DNA from 3 places in the Chryseobacterium piperi genome. Region 2 is predicted to be linked to each of the others. Evidence: riboswitches for the same ligand, from Rfam matches in the RefSeq annotation. Region 2 holds a riboswitch; each other region holds the start of a gene.

Region 1 (10,152 bases), 2.0 Mb from region 2:
AATGGTCTTGCCGTTGCAAAATATCTTGAAACTCATCCGGCTGTTGATAAAGTGATCTATCCAGGATTGGAATCTCATCCACAATATGAATTGGCAAAATCTCAAATGAAGGAATCGGGAGGAATGGTTTCATTTACTTTTAAATCTGGAAAAAAAGAAGATGCCATTAAGTTCTTAGAAAAAGTAAAAGTTTTCACATTGGCAGAATCTTTAGGTGGGGTAGAATCTTTAGCGAATCATCCTGCTTTGATGACTCATGCTTCTATTCCTGCTGAAAAACGTGCTGAACTAGGAATTACCGATGATTTGGTTCGTTTAAGTGTTGGAATTGAAGACGCAGAAGATCTTATCGCAGATCTGGAAAGAGCATTTTCTTAATTCAGATTAATAAATATAAAATAATGAGAAGGGCTAGCATTATATTTTTCCTGGGCATTTTTAGTCAGACGTTGTATTCACAGGTTAAAACGACGGATGAATTGTACCAGACAGCTAAAAAGCTGGACAGCCTGGTTTTCAATGAAGGATTTAATAAATGTGATCCTTCTCATTATAATACAATTATAAGCAATGACCTCGAATTCTATCATGATGTTGGAGGAATTACAAACGGGAAAGAAGCTTTTGTTGCCTCAATAAAAAACAATATTTGTAGTGTTCCCGGAAAAGTTAAACGGGAATTGGTTCCCGGAAGTATGAAAATATATCCTTTGTACAAGGATAAAGTTTTGTATGGATTCATTCAGGAAGGAGATCATGAATTTTTTCATCATAACAATGGAAAATGGGAAAAATCCGGACGTGCAAAATTTACCCATCTATGGATTTCAGAAGACCAACAATGGAAGCTTAAAAGGGTACTGAGTTTTGATCACCATTAAGTATATATTGAATGAAAAAAACAAGAAAAGCAACCGTTCAGGATTTGTCACAGCTATCTAAACTGTTTGACCAATACAGGATTTTTTATCATAAAGAATCCGATATTCCAGGCGCCGAAAGTTTCTTGAAAGACAGGCTTGAACATAAAGATTCTGAAATTTTTGTTGCAGAAGAAAATGAACAATTGACAGGTTTTGTACAATTGTATCCAATTTTTTCATCCACAAGAATGAAAAGATACTGGTTACTGAATGATTTGTACGTTAATAAGAATCATAGAGGAAAAGGTTATTCTAAAGAACTCATTGAAGAATCTAAAGAATTATGTAAATCCTCAAAAGCTTGTGGGCTTTTGCTGGAAACAGGGAAAAGTAACGATATAGGAAATCAGCTATATCCAGCCAGCGGTTTTGAATTATATGATTCCGCTAACTTCTATGAATGGACCAACCCAGAACAATAATCATAAGTAATGAGTAATAAGTGACAAGTAATTATATCGATTGATTATTTTCATTACCCATTACCCATTACCCATTACCCATTACTAATACTAATAGCATACTCATCACATGACAGATTTTCAAAAATACATCCAAAGATATCTGGATCTTATCCCATCCGAAAACTGGTTGGAAGAACTCAATAGATCAGGAGAAAAAACGATAGATGTTTTTTCTAAATTAACAGAAGGACAATCTCACTTTGCTTATGCAGAAGGAAAATGGACCTTGAAAGAAATGTTACTGCACTTATCAGATACAGAAAGAGTTTTTCAATACAGGGTTTTAGCCGTTGCAAGAGGCGAAAAAAAAGACCTTCCAGGCTTTGATGAAAATGATTATGCCAATAATTCTTTTGCCAATGAAAGGAGTTTACAATCCTTGATTGAGGAGTATAAAATTGTGAGAAAATCCTCTAAAATGTTATTGGAAAGCCTTCATCCAACTGCTTTAGCCACTATAGGAAATGCAAATGGAAATGAGATTTCAGTTGAAACAATAGGAAAGCTTATTGTAGGGCATAATTATCATCATCTGAACATTATTGATGAAAGGTATTTGCCGAATTTAAAATAATAGATCATTGTATTTTTTCAGAATACAGACAGATATAAGAACGGGCTTTTAGCCCGTTTTTTTATAGGTTTTGGCTAAAGCCAAATTGGATTTGATTTTAAAAGAATTGAATCCTTAAATAGTAGCCTTTGTATGTTGTACTATTCAACTAACACAAATATTATCAATAGAGATGGGCTTTAGCCAAAACCTATTATAAAATTTTTTATTTTTGATAAAAATACAATGTCATTTATCAATATTTACATTCATCTCATATTCTCCACGAAGAATAGAGTTCCTTATTTGAACAGTTTAGACTTAAGAATAAAGGTATGGAAGCATATAAAAGAAAATGCCTCTGAAAAAGGTATTTATCTGGATATGGTTAATGGCTATTCGGATCACTGCCATTGTTTAATTTCTTTAGGTTCCGGACAAAATATTGAGAAAATAGTACAATTAATAAAAGGCGAATCTTCCTATTGGATTAATAGAAATAAGCTAACCATAGAAAATTTGCATGGCAGGATGAGTATTTTGCAGTTTCTGTTTCAGAATCAAAAATTGATGTGGTTAGAAATTATATAAAAGACCAGGAAAGCCATCACACGAGAAAAAGTTTTACAGAAGAATATCAGAAATTTATTGAAAAATATAATTTTTAAGGGCTAAGTTTTGGCTAAAGCCAAATTTGATTTGATTTTAAAAGAGTAAACGGGCTATAGCCCGTTCCTATTGAATAGCTAGTTTACCCTTTCATATTTTATACCATTCAATTCAATGGCTATCAATAGAGATGGGCTTTAGCCCATCTGCACAAGGTTAAATGCCTATTGGCTTTAGCCAAAACCTACAATAAAATTCCTATTTTTGCAAGAGACAAACATAATCAAAAGGCAATGACCAATTTTTTTCATGTTTCTATTCATCTAAAAAATTAAAATGGAAAACATCATCAATATATTAAAATCAGGAGGGACGATTCTTTATCCTACAGATACTATTTGGGGGATAGGTTGTGATGCAACTAATATAGAGGCAGTCAATAAAATCTTTGACATTAAGAAGCGGGAAAAGAACAAATCTATGATCATTCTGGTAGAGTCAGAAAAAAGGCTCCAGGATTTGGTTGATGTACCTGAAATGGCCTGGGAAATTATTGATCTCAGTGAGAAACCTGTAACCATTGTTTATGAAAACCCCAAAGGTTTGCCAAAAGAATTGTTAGCTGAAGATGGGAGCATTGGAATCCGTTTGGTAAAAAACGATTTCTGTAAAAAGCTTATCTCAAAATTAAATAAACCTCTAGTTTCTACTTCGGCTAATTTTAGCGGTGATAAAAGCCCATTAAAATTTTCAGATATTTCTTCTGAGATCATTAATTTAGTTGATTATGCTGTAGAAGAAGACCGTGAAAAAGTTTCAAAATACTCAGGTTCTTCCGTTATAAAAATATGGAGTGATAACAGAATAAAAGTACTTAGGGAATAAAAAACAAGATTTTAATTATCTTTGCAAAATCATTTAACCATTAGGAGATTGAGAAGGATGAGGGTTGTTTAAGTAATATTTAAATTTAAACGGCTTCTTTACTATTTGATTTCCTAGTGGTTTTACATTAAATAATAAATATGTTCATCAATCTTAGTCAAAATAAAAATCTAAAACTTTTCAAAATAATTTCTGAGGTGGCCTCAAGAAATAATCAATCAGTATACATTGTGGGCGGATATGTTCGGGATTTGCTGATGAAGAGAAAAGCGTCTACGGATATTGATTTTGTTACTGAACAGAGTGGGATTGAATTAGCACAAAGTGTAGCCCGGGAAATTGATCCTAAATTAAAAGTTTCCGTTTTTAAAACTTATGGAACGGCAATGATTAAATACAAAGATCTTGAGCTTGAATTTGTAGGAGCAAGAAAAGAGAGTTATACTGAAAACAGCAGAAAGCCTGAAGTAGAGGGAGGAACTTTGGAAGATGATCAGAAGAGGAGAGACTTTACGATTAATGCAATGGCTATTTCTTTGAATAAGGATAATTTTGGAGAACTTATTGACCCTTTTAACGGGGTTGAAGATCTGGAAAATAAAATACTGAGAACACCATTAGAGCCTGCTCAGACCTATTCTGATGATCCTTTGAGAATGATGAGAGCGGTTCGTTTTGCTTCTACCTTACAATTTACCATAGAAGAGAATTCATTATCTGCAATCAATCAGGAAGCTGAACGAATCAAAATTGTTTCCATGGAAAGAATTATGGTAGAGTTTAATAAGATAATGCTTTCGGAAAAGCCATCTATAGGATTAAGACTATTGGAACAAACAGGACTTTTACACTATATTATTCCTGAATTAATTGAGCTGAAAGGAGTAGAAGAGGTAGAAGGGCAGACTCATAAAGATAACTTTTACCATACTTTAGAAGTGGTCGATAATATTTCAATCCATACTGATAAGCTTTGGTTGCGTTGGGCTGCGTTGCTTCATGATATAGGAAAAGCACCAACCAAAAAATTTGTAGAAGGAACAGGATGGACATTCCACGGACATGAATTTTTAGGTTCAAAAATGGCCAAAACACTTTTTCAGAGACTAAAGTTGCCGTTAGGCCCCGATTTGAAATATGTACAAAAAATGGTAAAGCTTTCATCGCGTCCGATTGCATTAATTACGGATGATGCTTCAGATTCTGCGCTAAGAAGACTTTTGTTTGATGCTGGAGAAGATATGGAGGATCTGTTTACGCTTTGTAAAGCTGATATTACGACAAAAAACTCTAAAAAGCAGGAGAAATTCAAAAGGAATTTTGAATACGTTGCAGTAAAGATAAAAGAGGTTGAAGAGAAAGATCATGTCAGAAATTTCCAACCTCCTATCTCTGGGGAAGAAATCATGGGAATGTTTAATCTTAAACCAGGGCGGGAAATTGGAATTTTAAAAGAGAAAGTAAAAGAAGCTATCCTAGAAGGTGAAATTTTAAATGACCATGAAGAAGCCCGTAAGTTTGTCATTGCTGAAGCAGAGAAACTGGGGTTAGGAATCTGAGCTGAATAAAAATAAAAAAATCAATGAGAGATCGGGAATAATTTTTCCGGTCTCTTTTTTTTAATACAATTAAAAAAAGAAATCCGGGCTGCCCCAAAGGGCAGCCCGGAAAAAAACACAAATGATGAAAAAAAATATATAATATACCGAAGTATATGTTTCTTAGTTTAAATAAACGCCATTAGTTCCTTTACCTGTTGTGAAGGACTTAATTTTAGTTCCTAAAGTGTTATAAACAGTAACTTCACTATCTTCAGTAAAGCCTTTAACGTCAGATGTGAAAATTTTACCATCTACAACGCTGAATCCATACAATGTATAAAACTGACCACCATCTACTGCCGTAATAATAGGCGCTGTAGGAACTGTCGTAGTATTCATATCCATTGAATATACTTTATTGGCTGAAGAGAAGAAATATTTTCCGCCTTCAATCTGAAGATTCGTAGCATTGGCAATACCTGTTAGTTTTGTCGTTTTGGTAATATTTCCTGTACCTGAAATCTGGTAGATGTAAGAATCTGTAGTTGTTGAAGCAATAACATAGACATTTGAGTTGTAGGAAATTGTTCTGTTAATATTTCCGTTGGGTAATGTTATTGTAGACTGTACTGTATTACTGGAAGTATTGATGTATGTAATTTTATTTCCAAAACCAAAGCTTGCATTCTGAATAAAAATATTTCCTCCTGCTTCTACAATTCTTTCAACATTCTCTGTGAAAGCTATTTTTTTTACAAACGATAAATCCGAAGTTTTATAGATACTTAGATATTTTGCTGCTTGGTATTGATCATTGGTTACATAAACATTATTATTAGCAACAGCAATATAACGGGGATAATTAATCTGATTGGTAATTTCGCCTACACTTTTAAAAGTATAGCGGTTAACTACCTGGATTTTATTTGAATTGTTTAATAACAAATAAGCTTTATCTCCACTGAATGCAGCAGCTTGTAGAACATCTCCTAGCTGGCTTCCATTATTATTTTTAGAAAAAATATTGTTTTGGCTAAAAGTTAAATCTCTGGAAACAAAAGTTACCTCGGCATTAGGTTTTCCATAATTCCCTTCATTGGTAATTAGAAACCCATTTTCATATGTAATTTCGGGAAGAGTGAAACTACTGTCGGTACTACACGAAATATTGAATAATAATACGGTGGCAAATAAAAGCTGTAAAAGTCTAGTTATTTTCATGTTATTTTTTATTAAAAATTTATAGTGGCAGAAATACTGTAGTTGCGTTTAGGCATCGGATAAAACGATACAGTCTCGTAAACAGTATTGGTTAAATTATTGACTTTAAATCCTAAAGTGTATTTTTTGAGAAGTGTTGCTGAAACTCCTGTATTTAAAACAAAATACGGATCCAATGCATCTTCTCTTTTTTCATCTGTTGTGGTATATGTAATTCCGTTAAACATTCCCTGAACGTAGAATTTTAAGAAGGTATATTGATAATCAAAATTTCCAAAAACTTTATGAAGAGGGACATACATCATTTGCTTTTTGGTTTCTTTATTGATAGATTTAGCAAAGGTGTATCCAATATTAAATCTCAAATGATGGTCATTAAATTTTTTATCGAAAGTAATTTGTGATTCCACACCATACGATTCAACTTTGTTGATATTAACCGGAGACCAATATCCATATGCCGTAGGAAGCCAGACAATATTATCGGTTATACTCATGTAATAAGGGCTTACTGTTAGTTTAAAAGCGTTCAGTTTGAATTCATGGTCCATATCCATCTGATAAGATTTTTCCGGCCTTAGATTAAGGTTTCCTCCAGGATTCCAATATAAGTCATTGAAAGTAGGAAATCTGAAATTTTTGGATGCGTTCAATCCTATGCTATACCAGGATAAAGGATTCCATTTCCCTGATAATGAATAAAGAACAGGTGAGCTGATATCTTCAACGAAATCTTTTTTTACTCCTGCCTCAAAACGTAAATTTTTTGTGGGGAAATAGCGAAGAAGTCCTGCTAAAGAGCCTACATTTCTGCTTACATTTCCAATGCTCTCTGTATTTTCTGCTGAGGTTCTGGGCTGATATCCTTCTCCTTTATTTACCTGAAATTCTGTAATAACATTCAGATTAAGTTTAGGGAGAATGAAATAATTAAAATCATTTTTGAATATATAGTTTTTTCCTGTCGATCCACTTGTTTTTGGAGTATTATAAATTCCAAAATATTGAAAATTTTCTTCAGTATAAGCTGCTTTTAAACTATTGGATAGCTTCCCTTTATTAATGTCCCAGGAAATTAAACTTCTGATACTTTGTGTTTCATACTTTGTTTTATTCCCATTCTCTGTAAAAATAGGATAGTTTTGTGACGAATCAAAAAACTGACTTTGCCATGAAATTGTCTGATGTTGAGCTATTTTATAAGAAGCGCCAAGATTAAAAGTAGTGTTATAATATCTGCCGTTTCTGTTCAGGTAGTTCTTTTCTTCAACCTCATAATCATTTTGACTATTGATATGGTTTCCTGAAACTTTGAAGCTGAACTTATCATTACTGTATGCCGCTTGTGCAAAATTAATAAAGGTACTAAAAGAGGCTACTTCAGAATATAGAGAGGCCTTAAGGCCTTTATTAAAACTTAAATCATTATTTAAATGGATGCTTCCGCCAATCGCACCACTTCCATAGATAACACTTCCACCACCGGCTTTTACTTCCATCTGGTCATATCCGAATAAAGGCATATTATTAATATCACCCTGTCCTAAAAAATTAGAATTGATATTAATTCCGTTCCAGACAAAAGCGGTCTGCTGTGCACTCGTCCCCCTAAATGAGGGAGAAGAGACCATTCCACGCCCATTTTCTTTAATATAAACGGAAGACTGAAAGCGTAATACTTCAGATAAGTTGGAAGAGTTCTTTTGAATATCACTTGGAGTAAGTGTATTGACCTTATGAAACAGTTTTACCCGATTCATTTGGTTGTCAAAAATATAAACGGTATCAATTGCTTTCTCTTGTCCTAAACAAAGAAGATAAGCAGATGACGATAAAAGTAGTATTAAAGTTTTTTTCATACTATTTTACTTTTCCTCCGAAAGCAATATATTTTTGAGTTATCATTTTGGCAGGTCTCCTGACTTTCACTTTTCTATACCTTCCCGTTTTCACAGTGGTTTGTTATAGAAATAATTATTGCGATTTACAGTTGCGGGGACAGTTTGGGATTTTCACCCAATTCCCTATTATTTTCAATAGCTTGAAAACCAAAGTTTTGCAAAGATAAGTTTTTAAAAAGAACCAGCAATTTATTGTTAAAATTAAACAAGATAATCTCATGCGAAATAATGAAGACATTGGTATACAGGATTATTTTGAAAGCATCCAAGACTTCCACATATAGAGAATAAGTGTCTACGTAACCTGCCAGAATATATGACAAAACCCGTATGGATGGTTTTATTAAACAGAGTAGATGAACGTCCTTTTAATAAAGGAAGAACAGTTTCTAATTTTAATTTAAGAGATTTCTCACTTTGTTCGAAATGACAAAAACCTGTTGAACTCCTCATTTACAAATTGGCGATTTTGCGGTTTTACCTTTTTACAGATTATAAAAAGGTACCGTCAAAATAAAAAGGCATTAAATCCTTAATTGAATGTACTTTCACTACCTCTCCATTCATACTTGAAAAATAAAGATCGATATTTTCATGTTGTTTTGTTTCGTATTCCATCAAGCTTTGTCTGCATGCTCCACAAGGTGGAATAGGAGGTGTTTTTTCAGAACGTTCTTTGGGACCACCTACAATAAAGATTTTTTTAATTTTTTGATCCGGAAAGTTGGCGGCTACCCAAAATATGGTTGTTCTTTCAGCACAAAGTCCTGATGGGAAAGCTGCATTTTCCTGATTATTTCCGGAGAATATTTCTCCGTTTTCAAGTAAAATAGAACAGCCAACCAAAAACTGAGAATAGGGGGCATAGGCATTTTCACGAGCCTGTTTTGCTTTTTCGAACAGTTTTTTTTCTATATCGTTCAGTTCGCTACTATTTTTAAAATATTCATAGCCGATCTGTATGTCTTTTTTCATATATTGAAGCCTAAAAAGGGGGGATAAAATTACTTCTTTTTCACCACGTGAGCAAGTAGATTCTATTTCTTCGTTTGATATTAAAATATAAAACAAATCAAGATGTTATATACTCCGATACAATTCAGAAATGTAGAGCTTAAAAACAGATGGGTAATGTCCCCTATGTGTATGTATTCCTGTGAAAACGGACTGGCGAATGATTTTCATTTTGTACACTATGGAAGCAGGTCACAAGGCGGTACAGGTTTAATTATGGTTGAAGCAACAGGTGTGGAGCCACGTGGCAGAATCACGAATAAGTGTATGGGAATCTGGAATGATGAACAAGCAGAAAAACTGGAAAAGATAGTAAAGTTTGTTCATTCCAATTCGGAAAGTAAAATTGGAATTCAATTGGCCCATGCCGGAAGAAAAGGGTCTACCTGGAATAATATTCAGATTCCGGTGGAAGAGGGGTGGGAGACCATTGCTCCGAGCCCTATACCTTATCATCCTACGGAAAGGATTCCACAGGTATTGACGATTGAGGATATTAAAGCACAGATTCAGAATTTTAAGAAGGCAGCTAAAAGGGCTGTAAAGGCAGGTTTTGATATCATTGAAATCCATGGTGCACACGGGTATTTAGTCCATCAGTTTTTGTCACCTCTATCAAACATACGGACAGATGAGTATGGGGGAAGCTTTGAAAATAGAATTAGGTTTTTACTCGAGATTGTAGATGCGGTGAATGAAGAGCTCAATGAAAATGTAGCTTTGTTTGTGAGAATATCAGGAACCGAATATGCTGAGAATGGCTGGAATATTGAAGACAGTGTAGCACTGGCAAAAATACTTAAAGATCATGCAGTGGATTTGGTTGATGTTTCCAGTGGCGGAAATATCCACGGTGCAAAAATTCCTGTGTTTGATGGTTATCAGGTTCCGTTCTCCTCACAGGTAAAGAAGGAAGCTGTAGTAAAAACCGGAGCTGTAGGTCTGATTACTCAAGTAGAACAGGCCGAAGATATTTTAGAAAAAGGGGATGCAGATCTGATATTTATTGCCAGAGAAATTTTAAGAAATCCATATATTGCT
Region 2 (10,152 bases):
TGAAATCTTTCAGAGGGGTTATTTCTTAAGAAATAACCCCTCTGAAATCTTTCAGAGGGGTTATTTCTTAAGAAAATTGAATTTTCATGTTTCTGCAAAGAAAGAATAAGTCTTATTGATTAGATCACCAAAAGATCGACAAACTCATTAACATTAAGATCGACAAGCTTTTCATATTCCAAAGAATTCTCCAATACCTGTTTTTGTTGTTTTTCAGGATAAATACGGGCCAGATTCACTTTATATTTTTTAATTAATTCAGGAATACCTTCATCTCTTCTCCTTTTGTGCCCTATCGGATATTCGACCACTATTTCGTCCAAAATAGATCCGTCATTTAATTCTACTGTTAAAGCATTAGCGATTGAACGCTTTTCCGGATCGTGATAATCTTTGGTAAACTGTATTTCTTCCACACACTCAATTTTGTCACGAAGCACATCAATCCTTGGGTCAGAAGCAATAGTATCTTCATAATCTGCAGCAGTCAGTCTCCCGAAGATAAGCGGCACTGCCACCATATATTGAATTGCATGATCACGGTCAGCAGGGTTATTTAACGGGCCTTTTTTATCAATAATACGAATGGCCGCCTCGTGAGTACGGATGGTGATCTTTTTAATATCATCGGCAGTTTTACCTAATTCCTTTAACTTATGATGGAACGTCATTGCTGCCTCTACAGCAGTTTGAGAATGAAATTCTGCAGGAAAGGAAATTTTGAACAATACATTTTCCATTACATAAGAACCATAGTCACGCTGAAATTTAAATTCATTTCCTTTAAACAACACATCATAAAAGCCCCATGTTTTAGCGGTAAGTACTGACGGATATCCCATTTCACCGGTCTTAGCAATCAATGCTAAGCGTACTGCTCTGGAAGTTGCATCACCTGCTGCCCATGATTTACGACTTCCCGTATTAGGAGCATGACGATAGGTTCTTAAAGACTGTCCGTCAACTAATGCTAATGAAACAGCATTGATCAGCTCATCACGTGTCAATCCTATTAATCTCCCAACAACGGCAGTTGAAGCCAGCTTCACTAATAGTACATGGTCCAGACCTACCCTATTGAATGAGTTTTCAAGAGCTATTACCCCTTGTATTTCATGGGCCATAATCATTGCCTCCAGTACCTGTTTCATTTTTAAAGGCTCTTTTCCTTCCGCAATATAAGCCCTGGACAACCAATCGGCAGTCGCTAAAATCCCTCCTAAATTATCCGAAGGATGTCCCCACTCTGCAGCTAACCAGGTATCATTAAAATCCAACCAGCGAATAATAGTTCCAATATTAAAAGCAGCCTGAACCGGATCCAATTGAAATTGAGTTCCCGGTACTTTAGCACCATTCGGAACAATTGTTCCTTTGACAATAGGCCCGAGTAATTTGGTACAGGCAGGATATGTTAAAGCTTCCAGCCCACATCCGATCGTATCTAAAAGACAGTAGTGAGCTGTTTTCCAGGCTAAATCATTCTTGATTTCGTAATTCAATACATAATCTGCAATATCTGTTAATACTTTATCCGGTTGCGGTCTTTCATTTGAAATGTGTGATGACATCTTTTTATTTTTAAATTTTATTATTATATATCTGTTGAATTGATTGATTATCGGCTTCCTATAGGAACAAAATCTTTATTTTCAGGCCCTGTATAATTGGCACTTGGACGGATAATTTTTCCATCCTGTCTTTGTTCGATGATGTGTGCACTCCATCCTGTTACTCTGGATACGACAAACAATGGGGTAAACATTAAAGTCGGAACCCCCATCAAATGGTATGACACTGCTGAGAACCAGTCCAGATTAGGAAACATCTTTTTCTCTCCCCACATAATCGTCTCCAATCGTTCTGCAATATCAAAAAGCAACATATCCCCTTCTTCTTCAGAAAGCTGTTTTGCTACTTTCTTAATCACTACATTTCTTGGATCAGAAATGGTATAAACCGGATGCCCGAACCCTATGATTACTTCTTTATTGGCAATTCTTTTGCGGATATCTTCTTCCGCTTCATCAGCAGAATTATAACGGCTTTGAATATCAAAAGCTACTTCATTTGCTCCCCCATGTTTAGGACCTCTTAGCGCCCCGATCGCTCCTGTTATAGAAGAATAGATATCAGATCCGGTTCCGGCAATTACCCTGCTCGTAAAAGTAGAAGCATTAAATTCATGTTCAGCATAGAGATTCAATGAGATCTGCATTGCTCTCACCCAGGAATCAGATGGTTTTTTACCATGTAATAAATGTAAAAAGTGTCCGCCAATGGTATCGTCATCTGTTTCAACCTCAATCTCTTTTCCATTATGGGTATAATGATACCAATATAAAAGTGCTGAGCTGAATGAGGCTAATAACTTATCTGCGATATCCCTTGCTCCGGCCACATTATGATCATCTTTCTCAGGCTGGATCGTACCTATGGCAGAAACAGTTGAACGCATAACATCCATTGGATGTGCAGCCGCAGGAATATTTTTTAAAATACTTTTTACGGAATGAGGCAGGCCTCTTAACGATTTGAGTTTGGTTTTATAAGTATTGAGCTGTGATTGTGTCGGAAGATGGCCATAGATCAACAGATAAGCTACTTCTTCAAACTCTGCTTTTTCAGCCAGATCCAGAATATTATATCCACGGTAATGCAGGTCATTCCCGCTTTTACCAACACTGCAAAGTGCAGTATTTCCTGCTGCTACGCCTGAAAGTGCTACGCTCTTTTTAGGTTTAAATGTAGGTTCATTATTCATTGACATTTTTGTTCTTTTTAAAAAGGTTATCTAGTTTTTGTTCATAATCATGGTAATTGATACTCTCATAAAGCTCATCACGGGTCTGCATGGTATCCAATACATTAGCCTGTGTCCCGTCTTTACGAATATGTTGATATACATTCTGAGCAGCTTTGTTAGCAGCACGAAAAGCAGAAAGCGGATATAGAACCAAACCCACTCCTGCTTTTTTCAGCTCTTCAACAGTATACATTTTGATCATCCCGAATTCAGTAATATTTGCTAAAACAGGAATCCCGGTCGCATCTACAAATTTTTGATAATAGTTTAAATCGGGAACAGCCTCCGCAAATATGAAATCTGCTCCGGCTTCCTTATAAGCAACTGCACGTTCAAGTGTTCGTTCCAATCCTTCGTTGGCAAATGCATCTGTCCTTGCTCCAATCACAAAATCGTCATCAGTTCTGGCGTCAACAGCCGCTTTTAGCCGGTCAACCATCTCCTCTTTACTTACTACTTCTTTACCAGGTCTGTGTCCACAACGTTTTGCTCCTACCTGATCTTCAATATGTAAGGCACCCGCACCCGCCTTAATCAGAGATTTCACTGTTCTGGATACATTAAATGCCGAAGGACCAAAACCTGTATCTACATCTACCATCAACGGCAGCTCACATACATTGGTTATCCTTTGAATATCGATTAATACATCTTCGAGGGTTGTAATTCCCAAGTCGGGAACACCTAAAGAACCTGCAGCAACTCCGCCTCCTGAAAGATAAATAGCATTGAAACCTGCCTGCTGAGCCAATAATGCATGATTAGCATTGATAGCTCCAACAATCTGAAGAGGATTTTCTTTTTGCATAGCCTCCCGGAACCGTAATCCGGCTGACTTTAAATTGGCATTTTTACTCATCTTAATATCATTGTTCGTTTAATGTTTTTAACTCACATACTATCAACAATTTAAAAAATAGTTTTTTTTTAAATTGTTTAAACTAATCCAACGACCTATAAACCTTGATGAATGGTTGATGATAAATACCTCACTTTGACAATTAATCAGTAATAGTCAGATAATGTGACCGTATGATCACCAACCCTTTTAATGTCTATAAATCATTATAAAAAGCAGTTGATAACTTCACAATACTTTGTAAGAGAGAAAATTATGGAAAGGAGCAATACGGCAGAACTATAGATATACCTGTATTTTTGCAATACATGCGGTAAACACTATCTCTGCATCATGATCATACAACCATATCAATACTGGTGCATCATCAAAACGTATCATACCTGACTATAAGCTTCAGATCGCGAAAGCATCGTCAATTCGAAATAGGCAGGTCTCCTGACTTGTAACGATTTTTATCGTCCTTCCCATTCGCAAAAACGAACAGTGGACCTTGATAGATAAAAACCTTTTTGAGTGTTACTTACAGTTGCGCGACAGTTCGTGATTTACACACGATTCCCTTTTAATACCCAGCTAAGTGTAACCAATTTCGGTTGATAAAGAAGTCTAACTAAACTCCTTGGTCGTAAATATAAGTATTTTATCCAAACACGTATATAATAATCCCCTAACCTATGTTAGGCAAATATAATCCCCTAAAAATGTGCTTGTTAAAAATCATTCAAATGGATAGATCATCAAAAAACAGAGAATATTAATCCTAAAAAAATTCCCTACAAGGAGCAAGCTCCCTCTGCTTTTATTATTTTTTATAGAAAGCTAAGTATCCATCACGGTCGAAATTATTCCGGTAAAAGCTTCCTGGCTTTTTCACCGGCCTTTTGTAGAGACAGGACGTTTTTGGTATTAATGCGATCTGCAAATATGATTCTAAAATAGTGACTGAATTGATTCCCGAAGCCAAATATTTCACCCGGAGTAAATAAAATCCGGTGAGTTTCGCAATAATGATAAAAAGCATAGATATCCAATCTCTCCGGTAATCTTCCCCAAATACTATATCCTCCTGCCGGCTTATAAAAATGAGATCCATCCGGGAAATAATTGCTCAAAGCCTCTCCTATTGCTGTAGCCTGTTCCTGCAATTGTTTACGAAAGACTCGCAAATGTTTCTCATAGCTGTTTTCTTCCAGCAATTTAATCAATAACTCCTGATATATTGGAGCTACGGATCTGCCCAATGAAAATCTCAGCTTTTCTGCTTCCACATAATATTTACCCGGGTGTAGCCAACCCAGACGTATTCCAGGCGCCAATGTTTTGGAAAACGAAGAAAAAGTCATCACCAAACCTGATTCATCAAAATTCCGGATGCAGGAAGGCCTTTCTTCACCAAAATAAAGATCTCCGTAAATATCATTTTCAATAATCGGTATTTCGTACATCAAAGCAACAGATAAAAGCTCTTTTTTAATTTCATCTGTCATGAGAATACCGGTCGGATTATGAAAATTAGGCGTTACCACCAATGCTTTAATGTCATTTTCATTACATATTTTACGAAAATACGCTGTATCAAAACCGATCTCTTCATGTATAGGAATTTCTATCGTTTTAAGCTGGAGGTTGGCTATTACCTCCAATATAGAAAAAACACATGGACTTTCAACAGCAATAGTATCTCCGGGGCGGGTAACTGATGCCAAAGCAATATAAAGCGCCTGAAGAGCTCCGTCAGTGATAATCAATTCTTCGGAATTCAAAGCACAGCCATATTGCCTAGCACGGGATGCTATTAGTTCTCTTAGTTTTAATGAACCGTTTACCGGATAATAACGAAGAAGTGAAGCAGCCTTCTCCCGGATCACTTCCTGCATCTTTTTTAAGATAAGCTTTTGCGGAATCAGCAAATCAGTTGGAGTTGCCGCGTTAAAAGAACCATATTCGTTAGGTCTATTTCTTACCGATGTTAATTTTACATTTTTGCTGAATGTAGTCTCCTCTTTAATCTGTTGTTTCTGAGGTGATGACTGGGCAGTAGTAGCCTTCTTTAAGTCTGAAGCTACAAAATAGCCTGAACGTGGAATATTTTTGACCCAACCTTTGATCACAAGATATTCGTAACCACTCTGAACAGAGCTCATACTCAGACGGTACTCTTTTTTAATTTCCCTGATGGAAGGCAGACGGCTTCCCGGGAGTAGTGTTCCATTTTTTATCTTGTGTTCAATAACAGAAGTAAAAACTTCATATCTGTACGTCTGCATATGGGTTCGTCTTTTCATAACAAATGTACAGAATCTGCTTCTATCTAAAAAGAACTGTATCGATTGTATTTTACCAAACTGTATCGATACTTTGTATTAAGAATCCATAGCTTTGAATAAAAAAGAAGTCAATGGAAATCATATCAAAGTTCACCGTAGGATCAGATCAGGGAATTGACCAGCTTTTTGCTGTGATGAGACCTTATATCAGAAGTATATATAAGGAACATGTTTCTTCAGAAAAAATAGAAGAATATCTCAGCGAACATGTAGAATACAGAAAAATGATCAACACTCTCAATGATCTTTCTATTCAGCTGATCATGGTTTATGTGGATGATGAGCCGGTCGGCTATTGTCTTTTTAAAAGCGGCTCAGGTTATTCCGGCTCTCCTGAAGGAAAAAGAATGACTGAGATCATAGACTTTGCTATACTACCTGAATACAATACCCCTGAGGTACAGTTATCCCTTTGGAAGAAAAGCAGATCGGCAATCACATTTACAGATAGTATCTGGATTATCATCACTGAAAATGATTCTAGAATTCAGTTTTTTAAAGATCAAGGATTTCTTGTCAAGCAAAATACGTTGTTAAAAACATTTCCCCTGCCAGGTCACATCTATGAACTAGAAATAGGATAAAGTATTTGACAAATCCGAATTCCTCTTGTATGATATAAGGACATTTAAAATAAGAATACAAAAAAATAGATTTTAAATAAAATCAAGCGAACCATTAAGAATAGTATAGGATTAAAATCTATCTTAAGATTTTAATAGCACCCAATTCGTTAAAAAAACATTAATTCACAATTAATTCAAATGAAGCAATTTAATTAATTGTACCTTAGAGAAATATTTAATAGGTGGAGCTGCCGATATTTTGATTTTTAAGTTCTGTTGCCATTCGCTTCGCATTATGATATTGTTGTATAGATGGCGTGCAGCGTTTAATTCTTATTATTATGAATGGATCTCCATTTGATTTATCCGATACCACATATCCGGAATTTCTCACCCGATTTAAAACTTCACTTCATCATCTTTTTGACAAAGAAAATATAGATCAACTTAGTCTTTCCAGAGGGCTTCCTCCCAATGTATGGAAGGAAATCATGAATTTAAAGCCTCTTTCTGTAGCTATACCTAAAGAATTTGGCGGTCGTGGTGTAAAAGTAAAAGAATGTTTGGGGTTGTTATCCGAAGCTTCTTATGAATCACTTCCTTTATCCCTAACTTTCGGGATCAACATTGCCCTTTTCCTCGAACCTCTGGCAAAATATGGTCATGAATCTGCTAAAGCCGGTATTTTCAAGAATTTTTTAGATTATGGAGCAATGGGAGGACTAATGATTACTGAACCCGAATACGGAAGTGATGCCCTGAATATGAAAACTCAGAATGAGTTGGTAGGAGAAAGTTATCATGTAAAAGGTACTAAACATTGGCAAGGACTTACAGGAATGGCCAATTACTGGCTCATTACCTCCAGAAATCTAAATGCTGAAGGAAAATTATCGAGAGACGTCGATTTCTTTATTGCTGATACCCACCAAAGAGAGCAGAATATAGAAGTTCTCGAATATTATGATAACGCAGGGCTATACATGATTCCCTATGGATTAAATAAAATTGACATTAAGGTTCCGGAAACCAATAAACTGATCCAGGAATCTACCGGATTAAAAATGATGCTGGATATCCTGCACCGCAGTCGTTTCCAGTTTCCGGGAATGGGTATGGGGTTCTTAAAAAGAATGCTGGATGAGGCCACCCAACACTGTAAAGAAAGAATTGTAGGAACTTCCAACCTTTTCTTCCTGGACCAGGTTCAGTATCAGCTGGCAAAAATGCAGGCATTTTTTACACTTTGTTCGGCAATGTGCGCCAAAAGCTGTAAAGTAAGTGGAATAGAAAATGATGTTTCAGGAAAAGGAATCCACGCCAATAGCATGAAAGCTTTGGTTACTGATATGATGCAGGAATCCGCTCAAATGTATGTTCAGCTTTCAGGAGCAAAAGGATACAGAACATCCCATATTGGAGGAAGAGGAATTATGGACAGTCGTCCTTTTCAGATTTTTGAAGGGTCGAATGAAATGCTGTATACTCAAATTTCAGAAGGAATTCTGAAAGATATGAAAAAGAAAAAGACAGAACATTTCGGTGACTACCTCATTCTTAATGAACTGACTCAGGAAGGAGCTAAGCTCTATACTAAAGAACTCAATTTCAAAGTTGATACAGCTCTTTCTCAAAGAAAAATGATTGATCTTGGAAAAGTTATCGCAAGGATCATTATCATTAATGATTTACTGGAACTGAATAATTCGGGATTCAGCCAGGAACTTACAGACAATGCTATTCAGGTGGTACGTCAGGAAATGGTAAGCCTTCTTGCCTCGATGCACCATCATCAAAACCTTAATATGATGGAAGATACCAGTGAAAAAAGCAATTGGATGACCTTTTCGTAATCATTCTTCTCCGCTATCTTAATCATTCAAAAGCTTCTTTTATGTGGAAAGGAAGCTTTATATATTTTATAAAATGAAGAAAAAAATATACCTATTGGTATGGACGATCTTGATTCCTTTATTAGCATGGATTGCTTATTTCGGGAATCATTTTTTTTCAGGTACCACCTATTCTGTAATTCTGACTATTTTCCTGATCGGCAGTGTACTGGCCGCGGTTCATCATTCAGAAGTCATTGCTTACCGTCTTGGAGAGCCATTCGGAACATTGCTTCTGGCATTTGCTATTACCATCATCGAAGTGGCTTTAATTATCTCCATCATGCTTGGTGCAAAAGGCCTTGAGACAATCACCCTGGCAAGAGATACCGTTTTTGCCGCAGTAATGATCATTATCACAGGAATCATTGGTATTTGTATTATTGTTGGTTCTATAAAATACAGAGAGCAAACTTTTACTTTACAGGGAGTCAGTACCGCATTAATTACCCTTACCACCATCATTATGTTTGTTCTTATCCTTCCTAATTATACCATCAGCCATTCAGGAGGTGAATATACCAAGTTCCAGTTGCTATTTGTTGCCATTGTTTCACTAGGACTCTACTTAGGTTTTACGATGATGCAGACTGTAAGACATCGCAGCTATTTTATCTCTCCTGAAAATAAATTAATGAATGCTCTTTCTTCAGAAGAACGCCTCCCTGCAAAGCCCTCAAAAAAAGAAATGTATATCAGTGGAATATTTTTGATCCTCTGCCTTGGAATTGTTGTTTTGCTTGCCAAGCTTCTATCAAAAGATGTAGAACATATCGTGGTTTGGGCCGGAGCTCCGAAGTCCCTGGTCGGTATTATTATTGCAGGGATTGTTCTTTTACCTGAAGGAATGGCTGCTTTCAGAGCTGCCAGAAGTAATCAGATTCAGACTTCACTGAACCTTGCTTTCGGCTCTGCTTTAGCCAGTATTGGCCTGAGTATCCCCGCTATCGCAATTACATCAGTGATTACCGGAATAAGAATGACGTTAGGTATTGACATTAAATCTACCCTTCTTTTGGGGCTATCCTTATTTATTATCACCATTTCCCTGATCACCGGTAAAACGAATATGATGCAAGGGCTCGTACTTATTGCTATTTTTTTACTTTATCTTTTCATTACGATAGCTCCTTAGCAGAAAGGGATCAGTTGCTTTGCCAGCCTCCTGCTCTCAGCTCCCTTTCTACTTCATTAATATCCGTTAATGGAAGATCATAACTATCATCAATATATCGGATAATATTTTCGTCGGTTTTATCATCCAGCTTTCTGATGAAAAGTTGATTATTGGCTTTTAAATATTCTATGAACAACTCAGGATCTTCTTTGGTACAATATCTTTTTTCGAGTACTGCTCTTTTATCATCATTCACAATAATATCATGAAAAGAAGTATTCATCAAGACAGTTTGAAAAAAAGAATCTCCCGGCAATAAAGTATTGAGATAATACTCTTCAAACTCCATCACTTTTTTATTATTGCTTAAAAAAGCACAAGTATCTCTGGTAAATATCACCCATTTTCCACCAATATAGGGGACAACTCCTTTCATAAACTCTCTTTTATAAATCAGGGAAGAAATACGGTGAGCCAATTCTGTAAAATGATTCTGTATCCTTTGAAGCGTATCCGGCCTGTAGAATTTCTGATCATAATAGAACAGATAATTTTTTCCCCTGCGGGCAGCAAGAAACTCAC
Region 3 (10,152 bases), 1.8 Mb from region 2:
TTAATAAAATTGCTTCAATCAAAATGATCGTATCTCATACATTAATTTTCAAATTAACTCATTTTCAAACGACCACATTCCTAACATTCACAATTTCTCACTAAATTTGCAGCGTGTATATAAATAAAGAAGATTTAAACGAATTAGAATTTCCGCAATTGCTTGCGGAAATTTCTCCATTTGCCTATTCTCCGAAAACGAGAGAAAAAATTCTTCAACTTCGTCCGATGGAAATTGACGAAGCAGACCTTTCTTTAAAAAAAACTTCAGAATACCTGTCCAGTTTTGAAAGTTCCAATGCTATCCCGTTCGATGAATATGAAGATATTGAAGCAGAATTAAAATTAATGCTGATTGAAAATTATCGTCTGGAAAACAGTGCATTTATCAAAATTAAAACCCTTACGGAACAAATAGGAAAACTTCAGAAGTTCTTCCCTACCATGCCAGAGACCTTCCCTAAATTAATGGAAGATGCTTCTGTTCTGGAATTTAAAAAAGAAATTATTGATAAGGTTGATAAAGTCTTTAATCGTTTTGGAGAAGTAAAAAGTGAGGCCTCACCCATTTTGAAGACGCTGCGAACAGAAATTCAGCAGGCTAAAAAAGCAATTCAGGAAAATTTCAACCGTGTATTATTCAATTACGGACAAAGCGATTTTTTAGATGATATCCGTGAAAGTATTATTGAAGATCAAAGGGTATTAGCCGTAAAATCCGCATACAAAAAAAGAGTTCCCGGAAGAGTTTTAGGGCTTTCTAAAACAGGTTCTATTACTTATATCCAGCCGGATACTGTAGTAAAGCATTATTTTAAACTTCGCGAAAACCAGGAAGAAGAGAAAAAGGAAATTGATAAAATCCTTAGAAAGCTTACCGCTGAGCTCGCAGAATTCCAGCCCCAGCTTTGGAGATATCAGATGTATATTTTCGATCTGGATCTGACGAGAGCAAAAGCTAAGTTTGGAGAGCTTGTAAATGGTATCCTGCCAAAAATCAACCGTCATAAAACATTAAGGCTAAAAGATGCTTTCCATCCTTTATTATGGTTGAGAAATAAAGCTGAAAATAAAACCATTTTCCCACAAACCCTGTCATTAACGGAACATAACAGAATCATCTGTATATCCGGACCTAATGCAGGAGGAAAGTCCATTACATTAAAGACTGTAGGACTGCTTCAGCTTATGATTCAGAGTGGTATACTGGTTCCCGTACATCCCAAATCCGAAATGTTTTTCTTTGAAAAAATCATGACGGATATTGGTGACAATCAGTCCATAGAAAACCACCTTTCCACCTATTCTTCCAGATTGAAAAAGATGAGCGGAATCATTCGTGAATCGGATGCCAATACGCTTTTACTGATCGATGAATTTGGAACAGGTTCTGATCCGGAATTAGGAGGAGCTTTAGCCGAAAGTTTTCTGGAATTCTTTTATGATAAAAAGAGTTTTGCAATTATTACAACCCATTATACCAATATCAAACTGGTAATAGAACAGCTTCCTAATGCCGAAAATGCAGCTATGTTGTTTAATGAGGAAACTCTTGAGCCAATGTATAAACTGGAAGTAGGACAAGCCGGAAGCTCCTTTACATTTGAGGTTGCAGAAAAGAATAAAATTCCAAGGTTCATCATTCATTCTGCAAAGAAAAAAGTAGAACATGATATCGTCAATCTTGACAAAACAATTGTAAAGCTCCAACAGGAAAAATTTGAAGTTGAAAAACTAAAAACAGATCTGGCAGAAAGAAAGGAATCCGTTGAAGATAAACGTGACAATTTCCAGAAATTAAATGAGCAGCTCCAGCAAAAACTTTTCAATTTCCAAAAGCTGTATGAAGAAGAACACCGTAAGCTACAGTTTGGGAATAAGATCGAAACTTTTATCGACAGCTATACCAAAGGTAAATCCCGAAAAGATGTGGTTAAAGATTTCGTCAAATTATTAGAGCAGGAAAAATTCAGAAAATTAGGAGCTGACAAAGATGAAACCAAGCGCTTACAGGTGGTCAAAAGAAAGATCACGCAACAGCTGAAGAAAGAAGATGTTATTGAAAAGATAGCTGAAACGAATGAAAAGATAGAGGAAAAGCGTAAAATCGACCGTGCAGTATGGATGAAAATAGGACAACGTGTTCGTATTCCCGGAAGCACAAGTGTCGGAACCATAGAAAAAATCTCTAAAAATAAAGTGATTGTCAACTATGGAACTTTCAAGACAACAATCAACGCAGATGAGTTGGAAAGGATCTAAACTACCGCTTTGTATTGGAAAAATATAGATTGATTAAAATTCCTAAATCTTTATAAGAAAGAAGACGGAATTAAAATTTATAAAAAAGAGGATATTAATTAATATCCTCTTTTTTAATTTTTATCGTTAAACGAACAAGGATTTTGGCTTATATACTTGTCTTCTCAAAAGCATTTAATTTATATATTTGAGGAATCTAAAATTTTTCATCATGAGTTCCGTAAGCAAAGCGTTTTATTTATCAGCCTTTAGTTTGTTTTCTCTGGCTTTTATACAAGGGCAACAAAAAATTCCTTTTGGAGTGGTAAAAGCTGAAGATCGATATGCAAACGTTCGTGTTGCCAAGGATAATTACAGAAAAATTGTAGGTAAGATCCGCATGCGTAAAGGCGATGTTTTTCTTTATGTAAAACCAGCCCCGGGCGAAACCGAATGGCTGTGGATCAAATATCCGGACAAAGAAGAAACGGAAAAACCTTTTGTGCGATACGAAACCCTTGAAAAAGAAGGCATGGTGAATAAAGACCGGGTAGCTTTTATCGACCAGCTCCCTCAATACACTCCTTCTAAATCTAAGAACGGGCGATCCATGATTTTCACGGATAACAATAATCCTAAAATTCCGACAGCGCAAAGAAGTAAAGTAATTATTGATGTTTACCCTTCCAATGCTAGCTATCGTAAGCAGGAAAAAGATGCTGAGGGAAAACTCCTAACCATAGACAAAATAAAACCCTGGGGAATCAGCAATGAAATTCCTGAAGGGATGACGGAAATTAAATCTATTAGAGTACAACAGCCGGGAAGAGGCTCTGTCTTTGTAAGAGAAGCCATTAAAAACATGTTTCAGCCAACCATGGATTTCAATAACATCAATGTTGCAGCCATTGACAACGATAATATTTTTCTTTACATGATCAACGGTTCCGGCGAAAACAGATACACAACTCTTTGGACAATCAAAGAAGGACGGGTTGCCAATCAGATTATTTATAAAAATCCGGAATAATCTACCATAATTCTCTGTTTTATCCTTATTTTTGCCACTGAAAAAGTTTTAATGCTTATTCATCACAGAAGTTGGTTCTGTTTAACCACAGATTAAAAGGGAATCGTGTGAAAATCACGAACTGTCGCGCAACTGTAAGTAGCTAAAAGTCTTTATAAGGAATCCACTGTGCTATGTGTATGGGAAGGAAATAAAGATGTTACAAGTCAGGAGACCTGCCTATTTCTTTAAACAAGAAACTTTCGCGGCTTGAAGTTTATTGATCTGATGGATTGTTTCAGGGATTTCACCATTCCTGTTATTATTCTGTTTGTTTCAATCTATTTCATTTCGCTTTAATTTAATAATGAAATATGACAACAGAAGAAAGAATTCAGGCATCCGAAACCAAAATATTTAAAGCGGTTTTCCCCAATACAACCAATCATTATGATACCCTCTTTGGAGGTACAGCGATGCAATTGATGGATGAAGTGGCATTCATTACCGCAACCCGCTTTGCAAGAAAAAGAGTAGTAACGGTAAGCAGTGACAAAATCGATTTCAAAAAGCCTATTCCTGCAGGAACTATCGTTGAATTGATAGGAACTGTTTCGCATGTCGGCAAAACAAGTATGAAAGTCAATGTAGAAATTTATACGGAACAAATGTATTCTTATGAAAGGGAAAGAGCCATTGTAGGTGATTTTACTTTTGTCGCAATTGATGAATTCAAAAAGCCCATACAAATACTATAATTAGAGAAGCATCCGGCGGCCTTTGGCCGCCGGATGTCTTTTTATTCGAAAATAAGCTTCTCTATTCTTAAAGCAAAATTGCTCGTTTTATCATAATTATTTAAATACTGCTAGAGTTATTTTACTTTTTATTTTAGCAGATAAGGAAATATAAAAAATTAGAGCATAATTATTCTCTTCATACTTCCTTCTGCTAACCTTAAAATAAATAAAACGATCAACAGATTTATATTCTATGAAAAAAATAATTTTTATTGTTTCATTCTTCTTTTCAATTTCTATATGGTCACAAAAGAACATAAAAATTGAGCTTCCTGAAGGTTATGAATTAGGAAATATTATTCTAGCATTAACCGAATATGGAAAAACAGACCCTTATGATGTTCAAAAGATACCTCCCTATTATGATGAAATCATCACTTATTTTTCTCCTGTAAAAGGCCATCCTTTATTAAAAAAAGTAAATTATTCCAGAAAAGACTGGAAAAAGTTCCTGGGTTTCCGAACCGATTTTTATGCTTTTTCATTTGATGAAAAAGGACTACTGAAAAGAGATTACCCTTTCAATTCATTTGGCCCTAAAGAAGTAGATGAAAATCTTGAGCTAATCAATGACTTTGTAAAAAAATCTAATTATCGGACTTTTTATAAAGACCATCAGAGTTTTTATAATTCTTTAATCAACAATTACAAAGACTATTACTTTATCAACGAATCTTATGCTTTTCTAGACAAGATTGCGGGAAGACCTACCAACGACAACAGCAGAACCTATGCTATTGCTATTTCTCCTCTGGTCGGTGGACAAAACTGCCATAGAGATATCAACAGCTTATTAACGGTTGATTTCCCCAATATAGGCCAAGATCTGATACTTGGAAATTTAAAAGGTAATATTGCGCAGAGGATTATTGATAATCATACTATTTTCTCGGAGATAGACCATGGTTATGTAAATCCAATTTCTGATCAATACTCCAATAAAATAAAGGAAAATTTCAGTCTTAATAACTGGGATAAAAATTCAGGATATTCCGATATTAATTCTTTTAATGAATATATGACCTGGGCAGTATATGATTTATTTATCCGAGAAAATTTTCCGGAACAAAAAGTAGATAGTATCTCTACTATCTATTATAAAACAAATATCACACGTGGATTTATAGCCCAAAATTTATTTTCCGAAAAATTGATAGAGCTTTACAAAAGTAATAAGAGCCTGGAAAAATTATATTCCCCAATGTTACAATGGACTCATAAAACGGAGAAAAGCATTTCCCAACCTTCTGTTGTCAACGCAAACAACAAAAACCTTGAGAAGGTTGACAAAAACAATCTAGTAATACAATTCACAGAACCCATGAAAAGGACGAAAAGTATTCAACTGAGATTATTTGAATTAGTAGATGGAAAAGAAACCAATAACAGAACCATTATTACTATTACAAATCCAGTTTGGTCCAAAAATGGAAAAGAAGTTAAATTCAAATTAGATACTCCATATAAAGATTTTGGATTATCTTTTCATATATGGAATAGTAAAACAGGACTTTATTCTAAGAATGGTATTTTACTAAATCCCCGAAACTACTTATTACTTTCATCATAAATAATTTCAGCCTGCCTATAAATTAAAAATAAAGACACTGCTCAAAATAGCTGAACAGTGTCTTTTCTTTTATAAAAGTTGAATTACTTTAAAACTTTTTCCGTTTCCAAACTTTTGCTCAATAAAAGTTGAAAGGCTTCTCCCATTTCATCGGAAGCACGGCTTATTGCGTTTTCTAACATGTTTCTGATCTGGCTTTCGGTTACCTTTGCTTCAGTCCAGCTTTTTCCAGACGTGTGCGAATTAAGGATAAAAGGCATAATACGGTCTATAGCACAGGCAAAAATAGCATCCGGCGTTTGCTCTTCTTCAAATTCAAGCCAAAGGTTTAAAAATTCTGAACGTAAAGGTTCATCCAAAATTCCAAAAATATTCTGAGCAGATAATTTTTCCCTTTCAAATTTTCCTACCATTGCTTTCTCATCAAATATGAAAGTATCTCCTGCTTCTATTTCAACCAAATCATGAATGGAAAGCATTCTTATAACTCTTAGGAGATCAATGTCAGCTCTGTTTTTTGCATAAGGATAGAGCACCTGAGCTAAAATAATAATCTGCCATGAATGCTCAGCAGTATTCTCTCTTCTTGAATCATCTGCATTAAAATTTCTTCTTTGTACATTTTTTAAAGCATCTACTGCTAAAATAAAATCGATTTCCTTTTGTATTTTCATGATACGCTTATTTGTAATATTGATCTATCTGATATTTTATGTGTCAATATCTATTTTTCTCTTTGAGCTCAAATTTTGCTGAAATTATATAATATTCAACATGTATTTTTTAATCTGAATTCTCTCACTGATTATGAATAAAATTCATAACAAAAGTAAGAATAGCCATTAAATTTTTAAACATTCACTACTCATTTTAACAAAATTTCATTTTCATTAAAAAATTAAATAAATTTATTTAATTGATTTACAGTTGTTTAAATAATTACATTTAAAAATAACACTACTTTGTATTGCATAATACCATTTTAATTACATATCTTTGTAATGTAAAATTAGAATAGGTTCAACTAGCTAGGAACTGAAGTCTAAAATACTAACTAATTAAAAACTTATTAAGATGAATACTGAAAATACCAAGGCGCAAATGCGAAAAGGGATTCTGGAGTTCTGTATTTTAAGTCTTATCAATCATCGCGAAATGTATGTTTCCGACCTAATAGATGAACTGAAAAAAGGAAAACTGGATGTTGTAGAAGGCACACTCTACCCTCTTTTAACAAGATTAAAAAATGGTGAGTTTCTTTCTTACAGATGGGAAGAATCAACCGGAGGACCACCAAGAAAATATTACCAAATTACAGAAAAAGGTAAATTGTTTTTAGATGAACTTCAAAACACGTGGCACGAATTAACCAATTCAGTAAACCAAATCACTCAAAAAAATTAAAAAACAAAGCTATGAACAAGACACTCTCAATAGGACTCGCAGGTTTTTCTTTTACGATAGAGGAACACGCATACATAAAGCTAAGCGACTACCTTAATGCACTGAGAAGCTCACTAGATGCTTCAGAGGCAGACGAGGTAATGCATGACATAGAAATAAGAATGGTTGAAATTTTCAGGGATTCGTTAGGAAAACGTGAAGTTATCAACGATACAGATGTAGAAAGAGTAATCGCACAAATCGGTACTCCTGAAAAGATTGAAGAACAGGAAGAGGCGTATTATTCTGAAAAAAATTCTAAGAAAACTAATAATTCAGGTACTGAACAAACAGATAAAAAGCAATTGTTCCGTGATCCGGAAAGACAAAAAATTGCAGGGGTTTGTGCTGGATTAGCACACTATGTAGGAATGGATATTACTGCAATGCGAGCCATCTGGTTAGGTGTATTTATCTTAGGAATATTTACAGCCGCAATTTCTTCTTCATTAGTTGCCTTGCTTTATATCATTCTTTGGATAGTACTTCCCAAAGCAGAAACAGCAGCCGATTTTTTGAAAATGAAGGGAAAGCCTATGAACTTCGATAATCTGAAAAACGAATCTAACAAACTGGTACAGTTTGCTAACGAATCTACACAGAGAGTCGGAGAAATATACATTGAAAACAAACCTTATATCAACAATGCCGGGAATGGAGTCTGGAATATCTTAAAATATGTAATTGGCGGAATACTTGCTTTAATGGCAATAAGCAGTATTATTGGAGTATTTGTTGTGTTCGGGCTTTTCGGAATGGATTCTAACTTCCCGGGCGCTAATCAAATGAAATTCTATTTCGATGACAGCGGACTGTATAAAGTCTTATCTGCAATCATTATCATTGGATCATTAATTCCTGCCATTATATTCAGTTTATTAAGCATAAAAATCTTCTCTCCAAAAACTAAATTGAGAAATATAGGTTGGGTTATAGGCGCTTTATTTCTTACTCTAATGGCTCTTGGAGCTTATTTCGGAGTAAGTATGGCCAAAAGAGAAATGTTTTTAAAAGGGCATAAAGAAGATACTGAAGAGGTCTCTATTAATACCCCTTCCGACAGTTTATATGTAGACCTGAAGCAAATAGCTATTCCACAAAGTTTTACAGGATACGACAACGATCTTTATTCTGACAAGGTATCTGTGTTTGAAAAAGACTGGATTCATGTTCAGGTAACAAGAAAAGCGGGTATAAAAACTCCTTATCTGATCATTAAAAAAGAAGCCAAAGGTTATAATGTTCCGCTGAATGTGAGCGTTCCTGTAGAAATCGTAAATAACAAAGTGATCCTGCCAAACTATATCAAATATCCTTATGAACACCGTTTCAGAGATTATAGTGTAGATTATGAGCTGGTAGTCCCTCAAAATGCAGTGATTATCCCTTTAAAAAAAGGAGGAATTGATTTTGATGGGGATCTTAACGGAGACGGAATCGATGATGACGACCAGAATGGAGATGATGATCATGGAAATATCAGAATCGAAAAAAATAAAATTTCAGTAAACGGCTCTACGTTTGAATACAGCTCTGATGATAAAGACAGCATCATCATCAACGGAAAAAAAGTTCCAAGCTCTCAATCTAAAAAAGTACTTGATTCAGTAAAGTCAAGTATCGAAAAGAAAGGAAATGTTGACATCCAAATAAAGGATGGAAAAAAAGAAATATCCATAAAAACTAAATAACAAACTGCAGAGAGTGGCAGAAGGTGTGAATGGAAGACAATCGTTTGAAATTCACACTCTTCTTCTCTCAGCAACACCAAAAAATTTGCTCTATTTAGTTCTTTATGTTAAAAATTTGTTATACCTTCGTATAGTTATATAAATCATAACCAAATCATTTAAAAACACCCCAACCATGGTACAAGTAGCATTAGAAATTGTAATGAAAATCGTAGATTTAATCAGCGGTTTATTTTAAGAGCGATAATATTTCAATATATTTGTAAAGTATAACTCATTTGGTTATACTTTTTTTGTTTTAATACGAAAATATATGAAAAAACTAATCGGCAATTTGATGTTGAAACTCATGGGTTGGAAAGTCGTTCTTCAGGGCGATGTAAACAATCTAAACAGGTGTATTCTTGTCGTTGCACCCCACACCCACAATATGGAATACATACTGGGTAATTTTTCTTATTGGTCTTTAAAAAAGCCATTAAAAATCATCATCAAGGATACCCATACCAAAGCCTGGTACGGTGGAATTGTAAAAGGTCTTGGTGGAATTGGCATCGACAGAAGCCAGAAAAATGATCTGGTTAATTTCGTTGCTTCTCAATTTGCCAAAGAAGATTTCAGTCTGGTAATTACTCCTGAAGGAACCAGAAGCTGGGTGCCAAAATGGAGAAAAGGATTTTACCATATGGCTTTAGCAGCCAAAGTACCTATTGTCCTGGCAGCCGGAGATTTTAAAAAAAACATCATTTATTTAGGATATACCATTCCGTATGAGAGAATTGCTTCTGTTCCTTTTACAGAAATTATGGAAGAAATTCAGAACTATTACATTAAGAATGATATTACACCAAAAGTTCCTGAAAACTGGAACCCCAATATTATAGGAACAGAAAACGACTAATAAAAATAAGTAATTATTAATGATTAATAAGTAATGCACATTGCAGATTGTTTATCACTTATTACCCATATAAAAAAGTATAATCTATGAAAGATATGACCAAAGATGAGCTATTAGACTTCCTGAATAATTGGGGGGAAGAAACATTAGCCAAAGCACTTGAAATAAAATTCATTGATATAGATCAGACTAATGAAACACTCACCGCTACGATGCCTGTCCTGCCAAGAGTACATCAGCCGTTTGGCATTTTACATGGTGGTGCAAGTTGCGTTTTAGCCGAAACCCTAGGGTCTAGCCTGTCCAATATTTTCATTGATGGTGAAAAGTTTTATGGGGTTGGAACCAATATCAATTCTAATCATTTAAGAAGCAAAAAAGATGGGATCATAACAGGAACGGCTCGATTTATCAGAAAGGGAAAAACCATGCATGTTTCAGAAATTGAAATCCGTGATGAAAAAGGACAACTGATCAATCATACTACCATGACCAATA

Evidence for each region. A riboswitch is a leader RNA that binds a small molecule or an ion and turns the genes downstream of it on or off. The one in region 2 is predicted to bind cobalamin.
Region 1: another riboswitch for cobalamin. It lies ahead of CJF12_RS19490 (TonB-dependent receptor plug domain-containing protein); the one in region 2 lies ahead of prpB (methylisocitrate lyase).
Region 3: another riboswitch for cobalamin. It lies ahead of CJF12_RS00405 (acyl-CoA thioesterase); the one in region 2 lies ahead of prpB (methylisocitrate lyase).

What each region holds. Positions count from the first base shown of each region.
Region 1 is NZ_CP023049.2:4,432,247-4,442,398, forward strand. Features, by position in the region: gene CJF12_RS19450 (cystathionine gamma-synthase) at 1-378, shown strand, start outside; gene CJF12_RS19455 (nuclear transport factor 2 family protein) at 402-881, shown strand; gene CJF12_RS19460 (GNAT family N-acetyltransferase) at 893-1,345, shown strand; gene CJF12_RS19465 (DinB family protein) at 1,455-1,961, shown strand; partial or broken gene tnpA (IS200/IS605 family transposase) at 2,187-2,608, shown strand; gene CJF12_RS19475 (L-threonylcarbamoyladenylate synthase) at 2,886-3,434, shown strand; gene CJF12_RS19480 (CCA tRNA nucleotidyltransferase) at 3,575-4,993, shown strand; gene CJF12_RS19485 (YncE family protein) at 5,156-6,196, opposite strand; gene CJF12_RS19490 (TonB-dependent receptor plug domain-containing protein) at 6,208-8,055, opposite strand; cobalamin riboswitch at 8,088-8,264, opposite strand; gene CJF12_RS19495 (cytidine deaminase) at 8,590-9,072, opposite strand; gene namA (NADPH dehydrogenase NamA) at 9,175-10,152, shown strand, end outside.
Region 2 is NZ_CP023049.2:1,927,544-1,937,695, forward strand. Features, by position in the region: gene CJF12_RS08375 (bifunctional 2-methylcitrate dehydratase/aconitate hydratase) at 120-1,571, opposite strand; gene prpC (bifunctional 2-methylcitrate synthase/citrate synthase) at 1,619-2,770, opposite strand; gene prpB (methylisocitrate lyase) at 2,757-3,665, opposite strand; cobalamin riboswitch at 4,077-4,271, opposite strand; gene CJF12_RS08390 (aminotransferase-like domain-containing protein) at 4,511-5,953, opposite strand; gene CJF12_RS08395 (hypothetical protein) at 6,067-6,579, shown strand; gene CJF12_RS08400 (acyl-CoA dehydrogenase family protein) at 6,903-8,414, shown strand; gene CJF12_RS08405 (calcium:proton antiporter) at 8,488-9,588, shown strand; gene CJF12_RS08410 (beta-1,6-N-acetylglucosaminyltransferase) at 9,599-10,152, opposite strand, start outside.
Region 3 is NZ_CP023049.2:79,290-89,441, reverse strand. Features, by position in the region: gene CJF12_RS00415 (endonuclease MutS2) at 114-2,261, shown strand; gene CJF12_RS00410 (hypothetical protein) at 2,473-3,270, shown strand; cobalamin riboswitch at 3,326-3,507, shown strand; gene CJF12_RS00405 (acyl-CoA thioesterase) at 3,624-4,007, shown strand; gene CJF12_RS00400 (DUF4932 domain-containing protein) at 4,243-5,619, shown strand; gene CJF12_RS00395 (HD domain-containing protein) at 5,703-6,293, opposite strand; gene CJF12_RS00390 (PadR family transcriptional regulator) at 6,694-7,023, shown strand; gene CJF12_RS00385 (PspC domain-containing protein) at 7,035-8,753, shown strand; gene CJF12_RS00380 (1-acyl-sn-glycerol-3-phosphate acyltransferase) at 9,067-9,654, shown strand; gene CJF12_RS00375 (PaaI family thioesterase) at 9,741-10,152, shown strand, end outside.